DNA from 2 places in the Sinomonas sp. RB5 genome. Region 2 is predicted to be linked to the other one. Evidence: riboswitches for the same ligand, from Rfam matches in the RefSeq annotation. Region 2 holds a riboswitch; the other holds the start of a gene.
The links. A riboswitch is a leader RNA that binds a small molecule or an ion and turns the genes downstream of it on or off. The one in region 2 is predicted to bind S-adenosylmethionine.
Positions count from the first base shown of each region.

Region 1: linked by a shared signal. The riboswitch ahead of ACVWWH_RS13755 (aminotransferase class V-fold PLP-dependent enzyme) and the one ahead of sfnG (dimethylsulfone monooxygenase SfnG) in region 2 are both predicted to bind S-adenosylmethionine.

Region 1 is NZ_JBSSGJ010000011.1:120,675-126,764, reverse strand. It holds gene ACVWWH_RS13765 (Nramp family divalent metal transporter) at 1-1,103, opposite strand, end outside; gene ACVWWH_RS13760 (class I SAM-dependent methyltransferase) at 1,231-1,995, opposite strand; gene ACVWWH_RS13755 (aminotransferase class V-fold PLP-dependent enzyme) at 2,068-3,468, opposite strand; SAM riboswitch class IV at 3,498-3,612, opposite strand; gene hisN (histidinol-phosphatase) at 3,720-4,541, opposite strand; gene rsgA (ribosome small subunit-dependent GTPase A) at 4,606-5,703, opposite strand; gene aroA (3-phosphoshikimate 1-carboxyvinyltransferase) at 5,705-6,090, opposite strand, start outside.
Region 2 is NZ_JBSSGJ010000013.1:89,578-95,667, reverse strand. It holds gene ACVWWH_RS14940 (NAD-dependent succinate-semialdehyde dehydrogenase) at 1-1,119, opposite strand, end outside; gene ACVWWH_RS14935 (CoA-binding protein) at 1,382-1,891, opposite strand; gene ACVWWH_RS14930 (O-acetylhomoserine aminocarboxypropyltransferase/cysteine synthase family protein) at 1,888-3,267, opposite strand; gene sfnG (dimethylsulfone monooxygenase SfnG) at 3,267-4,490, opposite strand; SAM riboswitch class I at 4,547-4,655, opposite strand; gene ACVWWH_RS14920 (acyl-CoA dehydrogenase family protein) at 4,783-6,009, shown strand.

The DNA.
Region 1 (6,090 bases), on a different contig from region 2:
AGGGCGAACGGGATCCCGAAGCTCAGGACCGCCTGGCTCACGACGAGGGCCCACGTGGGGTCCACGCCGAGGGCGAGGACCAGCACCGACGGGACCAGCGTGATCGCACGGCGGAGGACGAGGGGAATGCGGCGTTCGAGCAGGCCCTGCATGATCGTCGCACCGGCGTAGGAGCCCACGGCGGTGGAGGCGAGGCCGCTGGCGAGCAGCCCCACGGCGAAGACGATGCCAACGGCGGGGCCGAGCGCCCTCTCGATCGCCGCGTGCGCCCCCTCGATCGAGTCCGTTCCCTCGGTGCCGCCGAGAGTGGAGGCTGCGAGGAGGAGCATGCCGATATTGACGACGCCCGCGACCCCGAGGGCGATCACCACGTCCACGCGCGTCCCCCGCAGGAGCCGCCGGATGGCCGGGGCGCCCGGGTGGCCGTCGGCGCGGTGGCGGTCGCGGGACAGCGCCGAATGGACGTAGATCGCGTGGGGCATGACGGTGGCCCCCAACATGGAGGCGGCGAGCAGGACCGAGTCGGGGCCGTCGAACCGAGGAAGGAGCCCGCCGGCCATGGCGGCCGGGGAGGGCGCGCTGACGGCGAGGCCGGCGAGGAAGCCGAGCGCGATGACGGCGAGGAGGGCAATGATCGCCAGCTCGAACCGCTGCTGGGTGCGGAAATCCTGGATCGCGAGGATCCCCATCGAGACGACCCCGACGATGACGGCGCCCACGGGGAGCGGGACCCGGAACAGGAGCTGCAGCGCGAGCGCGCCGCCCACCACCTCGGCGAGGTCTGTGGCGAGCGCGACGATCTCGGCCTGCGCCCAGTAGAGCCGGCGGGGTCCGGGCCTCAGGCGGGCTCCCAGCAGCTCCGGGAGCGTGCGCCCCGTGACCACGCCGAGCTTCGCCGAGAGGTACTGGATGAGCGTCGCCATGAGGTTGGCGAGGACGAGCACCCACATGAGCAGATAGCCGTACCGCGCGCCTGCGGTCAGGTTCGCCGCCACATTGCCGGGATCCACATAGGCCACGGAGGCGACGAACGCCGGTCCGAGGGCCCCGAGGAGCAGGGGCCAGCGGGAGCGGCCCGCGGCCGTGCGCTGCGCCTTCAGCACCCTGTCCACCCTCGACCGGCCTCCTCGCCAGCGCCTGCCTGGCACTTAGACGTGCCAAACATAAGTTTTCGGTATACCTAAACACTACGGGCTGCGCTTGCGTGCGGCAAGGTGCTGCGCACCGGCGTCAGCGCGGTGCCTCCGTGGCGCGCCAGGCCTGGGTGATGTAGGGCAGGGCGAGGGGCTCGTCGGGGGAGTGGCCGAGGTGCTCGAAGAGGTACCAGGCGAGGTTGTCCTCGACCCTGCGCCGGTTCTTCTCGGAGGCCCGCAGGTAGTAGCTGCGGGACTTCGTCAGCTCCACGATGCCCTCGGGGGTGGTCGGGTCCTCCCAGGCGATCACGAGCGGCTCCCAGCCGTGCAGCTCCGGGCCCGACGGCGGGTGGTAGTCCGGCTTGTGGACGTCGCCGGCGTGCATGATGCGCGAGAGCCGGTGGACCCAGGGGATGCGCGTGTCGAGCTGGTTCCACACGAGCCCGGCGCGGCCGCCCGGACTGAGGAGGCGGGCCGCCTCGCGGGTCGCGGCCGCCGGGTCGAACCAGTGCCAGGCCTGGGCGGCGACCACCACGTCCGTGGAGGCGTCCGGCAGCCCGGTCCGCTCGGCGGGGGCAGCGACGCACGTGACCGAGGGGAGCCTGGCGGCGAGCTGGGCCAGCATGTCCGCGGACGGGTCCACGGCGGTCACGGCGAGGCCGCGGGCCACGAGCAGCTCGGTGAACTTGCCGGTGCCGGCCCCGAGATCGACCGCGGTGCGCGCGCCGTCCGGGACGATCCAGTCGGCCGCCTCCCTCGGGTAGCCGGGGCGGACCCGTTCGTAGTGCTCGCCGCCGGCGGAGAATGCCCCGGCGAGCTCGCGCCGCCGCGCGTCGTCGAATTTCGGCCCGCCGCGTCCCATCAGTTCCTTTCGAGGATTCCGGCTCCCCACTCTACGTCGGGCGCGGCCCCTAGGGCGTGCGGACGACGCCGCTCACTCGCCGAGGCTGCACGGCGCCGCCCCCGCGGTGCCCGGGGTGTTGGGCGCCCAGGCGGGGAACGGCCGGGTGTCCCGGGCAGGGACCCAGCGCCCGGCGTCGACGGCGTAGTCGATGCCCAGCCCGGCCTCGACGAGCTGGCTGACCGCTCCCACGAGCCGCTCGACGTCCTCGAGCCGCGAGCCGACGCCGAAGCTGGCCCGCAGGGAGCCCGCGGGCAGCCCGAGCCGGGTCAGGGCAGGATGGGCGCAGAATCGCCCGTCCCGCACGCCGATGCCGTGCTCTGCGGAGAGGTAGGCGGCCGCGAGGCCCGCGTCGTAGCCGGCAATCGAGAAGTTCACCACCCCGATCGCCGACGGCGCGTCGGCGAAGAGGCGGTGGACGCCGACGCCGTCGATCGCCTCCAGGCCGTCCACGAGCGCGGCGCGCAGCTGCTCCTCGTGGCGGGTCCACGCGACGGGGTCCAGGGCGCCGAGGACCTCGGCGGCGCGGGCGAGCGTCGCCGCGCCGAGGACGTTGGGGGAGCCGGCCTCGTGCCGGGCCGGCCCGGTGGCCCAGGCCACGGACTCGAGGCGGACCTCGCTGACGGCGCCGCCGCCGGCGAGGTGCGGCCGGCCGGCGTCGAGCCAGTCCGGCCGGCCCACGAGCACGCCGCTGCCGAAGGGGGCGTAGAGCTTGTGGCCCGAGAAGGCGACGTAGTCGATGCCCGTCGAGGCTCCGGGGTCCCCGGCCATGTCGATCCGGCGGTGCGGGGCCAGCTGGGCGGCGTCGACGAGGATCCTGGCCCCGTGGGCGTGGGCGAGGGCGGCGAGCTCGGCGAGGGGGAGGACCTCCCCGGTGACGTTGGAGGCCCCGGTCACGGCGAGGAGGCCCACCCCGCCGTGGGCGAGCTCTGCGCCGAGGCGCTCGAGCGTCTCGGCGACCGTGTCCGCGGCGACGACGCTGCGGTGCGCGCGGCCCTGCCAGGGCAGGAGGTTCGCGTGGTGCTCGATGTCCAGGTAGAGGACGTCGAGGCCGGGCGGGACGCAGCCGGCGAGCAGGTTGAGGGAGTCGGTGGTGTTGCGCGTGAACACGACCGCGTCGTCCGGCCTCGCCCCGACGAAGGCGCGCACGGTTCCGCGCGCGTTCTCGTAGACGCTCGTGCTGATCTGCGAGGCGTAGCCGGCGCCGCGGTGCACGCTCGCGTAGAAGGGCAGCACCTCGGTGAGGTGGTCGGCGACCTCGGCCAGCGCCGGGGCCGAGGCCGCGTAGTCGAGATTGGCGTACCGGACGCTCCCGCCGGTCACGAGCGGCGCGGCGAGGTCGGCGCCGACGACGGCGGCGAGTGGCTCGAGCGCGTCGGGGTACCGCGCGCTCAGCTCGGCAGCGTCGGCGGTGGGGGACAGGACAGTGCTCATCGGCGTTCCTCACAGGCGAGGGACCCTCGGGTCCGCGCTTGCCGCATCCGTTCCGGACCGGCCCGGTCGTCACCCGGGGCACCCCGCCGCGTCTGGGAGGGTTGCCGGCCAGCAAACCGGGGTTTCGCGCTGGCACTCGTGACCTTGGCAAAGACCCTAGGGCACGCGGGAGGGCCGCGCACGCCGGGCGGCGCGCAGCGGGTCAGTGTGACGAACGGTGACGGGGCGCGGGCCGGCTGCCGGGGCCCGCGTCAGCCCGGCAGGAGGTCGTCGCGGCCGGGGTTCAGCTTGCCGAGCACCTCGGAGTGCAGGATGCCGTTGGTCGCGAGCGCGTTGCCGCCCCACGGGCCGTCCTGCCCGTCCAGGGAGGTGAAGCGGCCCCCCGCCTCGGTGACGATGGGCACGAGGGCGGCCATGTCGTAGAGGGCGAGTTCGGGCTCTGTGGCGATGTCCACGGCGCCCTCGGCGACGAGGCAGTAGGACCAGAAGTCCCCGTAGGCGCGGGTCCGCCAGACCTCGTCGGTGAGGCCGAGGAAGTCCTCGAGGCTCCCGCGCTCCTTCCAGCCCGAGAGCGAGGAATAGGACAGCGACGCGTCCTGCAGCTTCGAGACGTCGGAGACCTTCAGCCGCGTGGCGGAGGCGAGGGAGCGCCCCGTGTAGGCGCCGGTGCCCTTGGCCGCCCACCACCGCCGGCCGAGGGCCGGGGCGCTCACCACGCCGACCACGATCTCGTCGCCGTCGGCCAGGGCGATCAGGGACGCCCACACGGGCACGCCGCGGACGAAGTTCTTGGTGCCGTCGATCGGGTCGATGATCCAGCGGCGGGAACCGTGGCCCGTGGTCCCGAACTCCTCGCCCACCACCGCGTCGCGGGGCCGGGAGCGGGAGAGCTGCCCGCGGATCGCCTCCTCGGCGGCGCGGTCGGCGTCGGTGACCGGGGTCAGGTCCGGCTTGGTCTCCACCTTCAGGTCGAGGGCCTTGAACCGCTCCATCGTCTGGGCGTCGACCGAGTCCGCCAGGACGTGGGCGAGGCGGAGGTCGTCGTTGTACGAGGTCTCGGTCACTGAGGTCATGGACCCCACGCTATCCCCTGGGGCGCGCGCCGGCCGCGAGGCACAGCCGAGACGGGAGCACAGCCTAGACGCCGAGTTCCTTCTCGTCCTGCGCTTCCTCCCGCGGGCCGGCCCCGAGGAGGCGGCGCAGCGACGCGAGGCGGGCCGGGCCGGCGTCGCCCGCGTGCCCGCCGGCGACCCACGCGTCGAGGCCGCAGCCCACTGCCGCGGCGTCATGCCGGCAGCCGCGTTCGCATGCCTCGATGCCCGGCTCGAGGTCGGCGAAGGCGTGCAGGATCCGGTCGGGGTCCACGTGGGCGAGCCCGAACGAGCGGATCCCGGGAGTGTCGATGATCCAGCTGCCCGACGGGGCGTCGGCGAGGCGCAGCGCGAGCGCCGAGGAGGAGGTGTGCCGGCCGCGCCCGGTCACCGCGTTGACCCCGCCGGTGGCGCGGTCGGCGCCGGTGAGCGCGTTGACCATGGTGGACTTGCCCACGCCCGAGTGGCCGAGCAGTACCGTCACGTGGCCCTCGAGCTGGGCGCGGAGCCGCTCCACGGCCTCGTCGTCGAGCCGGGCCGAGGCGCCGTCTTCGGTTTGGGCGCCCTCTGCGGGCTCCTCGGCGGTGCGGCTCACGACGACGGTGAGGGGCAGGAGCCGGTAGTTGGCCAGGAGCGCGGCCGGATCCTTCAGGTCCGCCTTCGTCACGAGCAGCAGTGGCTCAATCCCGGCATCGTAGGCCGCGACGAGGGCCCGGTCGATGAAGCCGGTGCGGGGCTCGGGGTTGGCAGCGGCGACCACGATCACGAGCTGGTCCGCGTTCGCGACGACGACCCGCTCGTCCGGGTCCGTGTCGTCGGCGCTGCGCCGCAGGACGGTCGAGCGCTCCTCGATGCGGACGAGCCGTGCGAGGGTGTCGGGCCGGCCGCTGACGTCGCCCACCAGGCCCACGAAGTCGCCGGGCACCACGGGCGTGCGGCGCAGTTCCCGGGCCCGTGCGGCGATCACCACCCGCTCCTGGGGCGTGTCCTCGTCGAGGACCGCCGTGTAGCGCCCGCGGTCCACCGTGACGATGCGGCCCACGACGGCGTCCTCGTGGCTCGGCCGGTCCTTGGTGCGCGGACGGCTGCCACGCTTGTTCGGGCGGACGCGGACGTCGCTCTCGTCCCACTCGCGCTGCCCCATGCTAGGAGCCGGCTCCCGCCTGCGCGTGCTGGCCCAGCATGCGCGCCCACATCTGGGGGAACTCCGGCATGGTCTTGGACGTCGTGGCGATGTCCTCGACCTCGACCCCGGGGACGGCGAGCCCCAGGATGGCGCCGGCGGTGGCCATGCGGTGGTCGGCGTAGGAGCGGACCACGCCGCCGTGCAGCGGGGCGGGCCGGATCACGAGGCCGTCGTCGGTCTCCTCGGCGTCCCCTCCGAGCCGGGTGATCTCGGCGACGAGCGCCGCGAGCCGGTCCGTCTCGTGCCCGCGAAGGTGCGCGATGCCGGTGAGCCGCGAGGGCGAGTCGGCGAGCGCGCACAGCGCCGCGACCGTCGGGGCGAGCTCGCTCGTGTCGGCCAGGTCCG
Region 2 (6,090 bases):
CACCGCGACCGGGCCGAACAGCTCCTCGCGGTACGCCCGCATCTCGGGCGTGACGCCCGTGAGGACGGCGGGGGAGTAGTACGCGGCGTCGCCCTCGCCGAGCACGCCGCCCGCGTGGAGCGTGGCACCCTTGTCCACGGCGTCCCGCACCTGCTCGGCCAGGCCCTCGGCGGCCGCGCGGGAGGACAGCGGCGCGTACGTGTTCTCGGCGTCGGCGGCGGGATCGCCCGGGGTGAGGGCCTGCGCGCGGGCGGTCAGCTGGGCCACGAAGTCGTCGAAGATGTCCTCCATGACGATCATCCGCTTGTTCGAGTTGCAGGCCTGGCCGGTGTTCTCCATGCGGGTGTCCCACGCGGTGTCCGCGACTGAGGCGACGTCAGCGGCGTCGAGGACCACGAATGGGTCCGAGCCGCCGAGCTCGAGCACGGCCTTCTTGAGGTTCTTGCCCGCGAGCTCGCCGATGATCGCGCCCGCCCGCTCCGAGCCGGTCAGCGAAACGCCCTGGAGGCGCGGGTCCGCGATGATGTCCCCGATCTGGGCGTGCGAGGCGAAGAGGTTGACGTAGGCGCCGCGCGGCACGCCGGCGTCGTCCATGATCTGCTGGATCGCGAGGGCCGAGCGGGGGCAGTTCTCGGCGTGCTTGAGGATGATCGTGTTGCCGAGCATGAGGTTCGGCGCGGCGAACCGGGCTACCTGGTAGTACGGATAGTTCCACGGCATGATGCCCAGGAGCGGGCCCACGGGCAGCTTCTGCACCGCGGCCCGGCCGCCGGAGAAGGTCTTGATCTCCTGATCGGCGGCGAGGGCCGGGCCCTCGGTGGCGAAGTAGTTGAAGATGTCCGTGCAGAACTCGGCCTCGCCCTTGGACTGGGAGAGCGGCTTGCCCATCTCTTCGGTGATGATCGCGGCGAGCTCGTCGGCGCGCTCGGTGAACAGCTCGGCGATGCGCGAGACCACCTTGGCGCGCGCCTCGATCGGAGTCTCGCGCCAGGACTCGAAGGCGCTCTGGGCGGAGGCGAGGGCGGACTCGACGTCGGCGTCGGTCGCGGTGGGGAACGTCTCGACGACCTCGCCGGTGGCGGGATTCAGGACACGGTATCCGGGCTCACTGCTAGTCATGGCACCATCTTGCCCCGTTTGGTGGCGCAGATCACTGTGCTTAAGGACGACGCCGAGGGGTCGCCGCTGTGCGGATCGTCCCCTCCGCGTCGCTTCGGTTCGCTTCCCGCGCGTCGAGGAGTCACCTCCGTCCCGTTGAGGAGTCACCTCCGCGACGTCGAGGAGCCAGACGACGCCGGCCGGGCGCCTTCTGCCCGGAAGGCGGCCAGCCGGCGTCGTACCCGAAAGGGGGAACTCGCGACGAGATGCGTACCCGAAACGGTTAGGGGAGGACCTGGCGCTTGCTCGAGATCACGCCCGTGTTGAAGCCCGCGAGGTGCAGGCCGCCGTGGAAGCGCGCGTGCTCGATCTTCACGCAGCGGTCCATCACCACGTTCAGGCCGGCGGCCTCGGCGTCCGCGGCGACCCCCTCGTGCCAGGACCCGAGCTGGAGCCAGATGGTCTTGGCGCCGACCGCCTTGGCCTCCTCGAGCACGCCGGGGAGGTCGTCGTGCTTGCGGAACACCTCGACGAGGTCCGGGGTCTCGGGCAGGTCCGCGAGCGAGGCGTAGACCGGCTGCCCCAGGATGCTCTTCACGACCGGGTTGACGAAGTACACGCGGTACTTCGTGGACGAGAGCAGGTACGTGGCCACGAAGTAGCTCGCGCGGCTGGGCTTGTCCGAGGCTCCGACGATCGCGATGACCTTCGTCTCGTGCAGGATCCTCAGCCGCTCGGGGGCGGAGGGACCCACCCAGGTGCGCTCGGCTTCTGTCGTTCCGACGACGCTCACTTGTTCGCTCCCTTCGCGGGCACGGAGCAGGCCTCGCCGGTGTAGGTCGGCGCGGCGAACTCCTCCTCGAGGCCGGTGATCTCCTGCGGCTCTGTCTGGCTTGCAGCCAATGCCTGGTCGAGGTCCCAGATGATGTCCTCGACGTCCTCGAGCCCCACCGAGAGGCGGATGAGGTCCGCCGGCACGCCGGCCGCGACGAGCTGCTCCGCGGAGAGCTGTTGGTGCGTCGTCGAGCCGGGGTGCAGCACGAGCGTGCGCGCGTCCCCGATGTTCGCCAGGTGCGAGGCGAGCTGGAGCGCCTCGATAAACCGGGCACCGGCCTCGCGGCCACCCCTGACGCCGAAGCTGAACACCGAGCCCACGCCGAGGGGCAGGAGCTCCTTCGCGTACGCGTGCTGCGGGTGCGAGGGCAGGCCCGCGTAGTTCACGTAGGTGACGCGCGGATCGGCCTCGAGCCACTCGGCGACGCGCTGGGCGTTCGCGAGGTGGTTGTCCATGCGCTGCGGGAGCGTCTCGACGCCCTGGAGGAGCTGGAACGCGGACTGCGCGGACAGGGACGGCCCGATGTCGCGCAGCTGCTCGGAGCGCAGCTTGGTGAGGAAGCCGTACTCGCCGAAGTTGCCCCACCATGAGACGTTGCCGTAGCTGCGCACCGGCTCCGTCATGGTCGGGAATCTGCCGTTGCCCCAGTCGAAGGTGCCGGACTCCACGACCACGCCGCCGAGCGTGGTCCCGTGGCCGCCGAGGAACTTCGTGGCCGAGTGGATCACGATGTCCGCGCCGTGCTCGATGGGCCGCAAGATGTACGGCGGGGTCAGCGTCGAGTCGACCACGAGCGGGACTCCGTGCTCATGGGCGACGGCGGCGAGGCCGGCCAGGTCGGCGATGTCGCCGGAGGGGTTGGCCACCACCTCGGTGTACACGGCCTTGGTGTTCTCGCGCAGGGCCGCCTTGAACGCGGCCGGATCGGTCGAGTCCACGAACGTGGTCTCGACCCCGAACCGGCGCAGCGTCACGTCGAGCTGGGTGATCGTGCCGCCGTAGAGCTTGGAGGAGGCGACGATGTGGTCCCCGGCCTGGGTGAGCGCGGCGAACGTGATGAACTCCGCGGCCATGCCGGAGGACGTCGCGACCGCTCCGATGCCGCCCTCGAGCGAGGCGATGCGCTCCTCGAAGGCGGCGACGGTCGGGTTGCCGATGCGGGAGTAGATGTTGCCGTACTTCTGCAGCGCGAACAGGTTGGCGGCGTCGTCCGAGTCCTTGAACACGAACGAGGTCGACTGGTAGATCGGGACCGCCCGGGCGCCGTGCTCGGCGTCGGGCGTGCCGCCGGCGTGCAGGGCGCGGGTGCGGAAGCCGAACTGGCGCTCCGCCATCAGGCGTTCGCCCCGGCGAGGTCCGCCCCGGTGAGGTCCGCGCGGTGGCGGGCGGCGCCGTCGTGCCTCGTGACCGGCAGCAGGTCAGTGCGCAGCTCGGTGCCGTTCTTGCGGGCGAGGTCCGCCTCGAGCTCGCGCACGATCGGGAGGACGTCGCCGCCGAACGCCTCGAGCTCCTCCTGGAAGTGCAGGTAGCCGGTGAGGAACAGGTTCACGCCGATCTTCTTGTACTCGACGATCCGCTCGGCGATCTGCTCGGGGGTGCCGATGAGCTTGGTGCGGAAGCCGTCGTTGTACTGGACGAGGTCCTCGAACGTGGAGTCCTCCCACATGCCCTTGCCGTCCTTGGTGGACTGGCCGGCCTCCTTGACGGCGGCGGCGAAGCCCTCGACGGCGGGCCGGTGGGCCTTGGCGATGATCTCGCGGAGCGTGTCCTGGGCCTCCTTCTCCGTGTCGCGGGCGATCACAAAGCCGTTGAGGCCGAAGCGCGGCGCGGCGGGGGCGGTGCGGCCGTCCTGGGCGGCGGCCAGGACCCCGGCGATGTTCTCCTTGAAGCCCTCGATGTCGCGGCCGTTGGAGAAGTACCAGTCCGCGGTGCGGCCTGCAGCGGCCTGCGCGGCCGTCGAGTTGCCGCCGAAGAAGATCTCCGGGTGCGGGCGGCCCGGGACGTCCAGCGGCGCCGGGTTCAGCGTGAAGTCGGAGATCGTGTAGTACTTGCCCGACTGCGAGTACTCCTTCTGCGTCCACAGGCCTCGGAGGGCGTTGATGAACTCCTCGGTGCGGACGTAGCGCTCGTCGTGCTCGAGCCACTCCAGGCCGAAGTTCACGAACTCGTCCTTGAGCCAGCCCGAGACCACGTTCACGGCCGCGCGTCCGCCGGAGAGGTGGTCCGCGGTGATGATGAACTTCGCGAGCACCCCCGGGTGCCACATGCCCGGGTGCACGGCCGAGATGACCTTGAGCCGCTCGGTGGCCATGAGCAGCGCGAGACTGAACGAGGTGGCCTCGTGCTGCTTGTCCGCGCCGTAGCTCGCGGCGTAGCGGGTCTGCGTCAGGGCGTACTCGAAGCCCGAGTCCTCCGCGATGCGGGCGAGCTTCCTGTTGTACTCGAACTCCCAGTTGGTCCGCTGCTCGATGGTCGAGACGACGAGGCCACCCGAGACGTTGGGCACCCAGTAGGCGAACTTCAGCGGGGTCTCGAGGTCGATCCCAGACAAGGACATAGTGCGCTCCTTACGTGCGGGCGCGACGTGGGGCTCGGGCCGAGGCTCCATAGCACTCACCATCGCTTCTGGCAGTAGCACCTTTGGCTCCGGACGGCGGTCCCGCCGGGGCCAGGGTTGCTGCGGCGTCACAGATCCAGATCTCTCAGCCGCTCGGGATGGTCAGTCCGATTCTGTCGAAAGGCGGCGTAACGATGCAAATTATTTCGTCACACTCGCGGGAGTCGGTGCCGCGCCGAATACTGTTCGGTGGCGTGCCCGCCGGTCGGCCGCCGGAGAGGGGAATGCACTGATGGGACGCACGACGGCGGGCGGTTCCGCCTCGTACGCGGAGCTCGCCGAGCGCTTCGCTCCGGTCTTCGCGCGGATCGAGGGCGGCGCGCTCGACCGGGAGCTGGCCAGGGCCCTGCCGTTCGAGCAGGTCGGCTGGCTCAAGGACGCCGGGTTCGGCCGCGTGCGGGTGCCAGCCGAGTACGGCGGCTTCGGCGCCTCCATCGAGACGCTCGTCCGGCTGCTCATCGACCTCTCCGCGGCGGACTCCTCGGTGGGTCACCTGCTGCGCTCCCACTTCGCGTTCGTGGAGACCATCTCGCTGCAGGACGAGGCCTTCCGGGCCCGGTGGTTCGGCCGGGTCGCGGACGGCGCCCTCTTCGGCAACGCCGCGACCGAGAAGTCCGGCAACGCCCTCGGTACCGTCCAGACGCGCCTCGCCCCCGCGGCCAACGGGTGGCTCCTCACCGGCGAGAAGTACTACACGACCGGCACGATCTTCGCCGACTACGTGGCCGTCATGGCGTCCCCGGAGGACTCCGCCGCGCGGCTGTACGCGATCGCGCCGACCGGGCATGCCGGCGTCGAGATTCGCGACGACTGGGACGGCTTCGGCCAGCAGATGACCGGCACCGGGACGGCCGTGTTCCGCGATGTCCCGATCCCGGACGAGGACGCCGTGCCCCGCACCGAGTCCACCACGCATGAGCCGGCCTTCCTCCAGCTCATGCTCCTGACGGTCCTCGCCGGGATCGGGAAGGCCGTGGTGCGCGACGCCTCGGCGCTCGTGGCGAAGCGGACGCGGACCTTCTCGACCGGGTCCGGGCAGCTGTTCCGCGAGGATCCGCTCATCCTGAACCTGGTGGGGCAGCTCGCGGCCAAGTCGTTCGCCGCGGAGTCCTCCGTGCTCGCCGCGGCCCGCGAGCTCGACGCCGCCCTCGCCCTCGGCCCCGACGCCCCGGCCGAGGACCGCTACGTGCGGGGAGCTGTCGCCGTCGACCTCGCCCAGGTGGCCGTGCCGCCGCTCGTGATCGACGCCGCGCAGCAGCTCTTCGACACGGCCGGCGCCTCCGCCGTGTCCCGGGGCAAGGCGCTCGACCGGCACTGGCGCAATGCCCGGACCGTCGCGACGCACAACCCGGCGGCGTTCAAGGCGCGCGGGCTGGGGGACTGGTTCGTCAACGGGACCTCGCCCGTGGCCCTGCACAGCATCGGCGAGGCAACGGCTCCGGCGGGGTCGGCCCGCTAGGCGCAGCTGACTCCTCAACGGCGCGTAGATGACCCCTCGACGGTGCGGACCTGACTCCTCAACGGCGCGTATCCCTCGTTG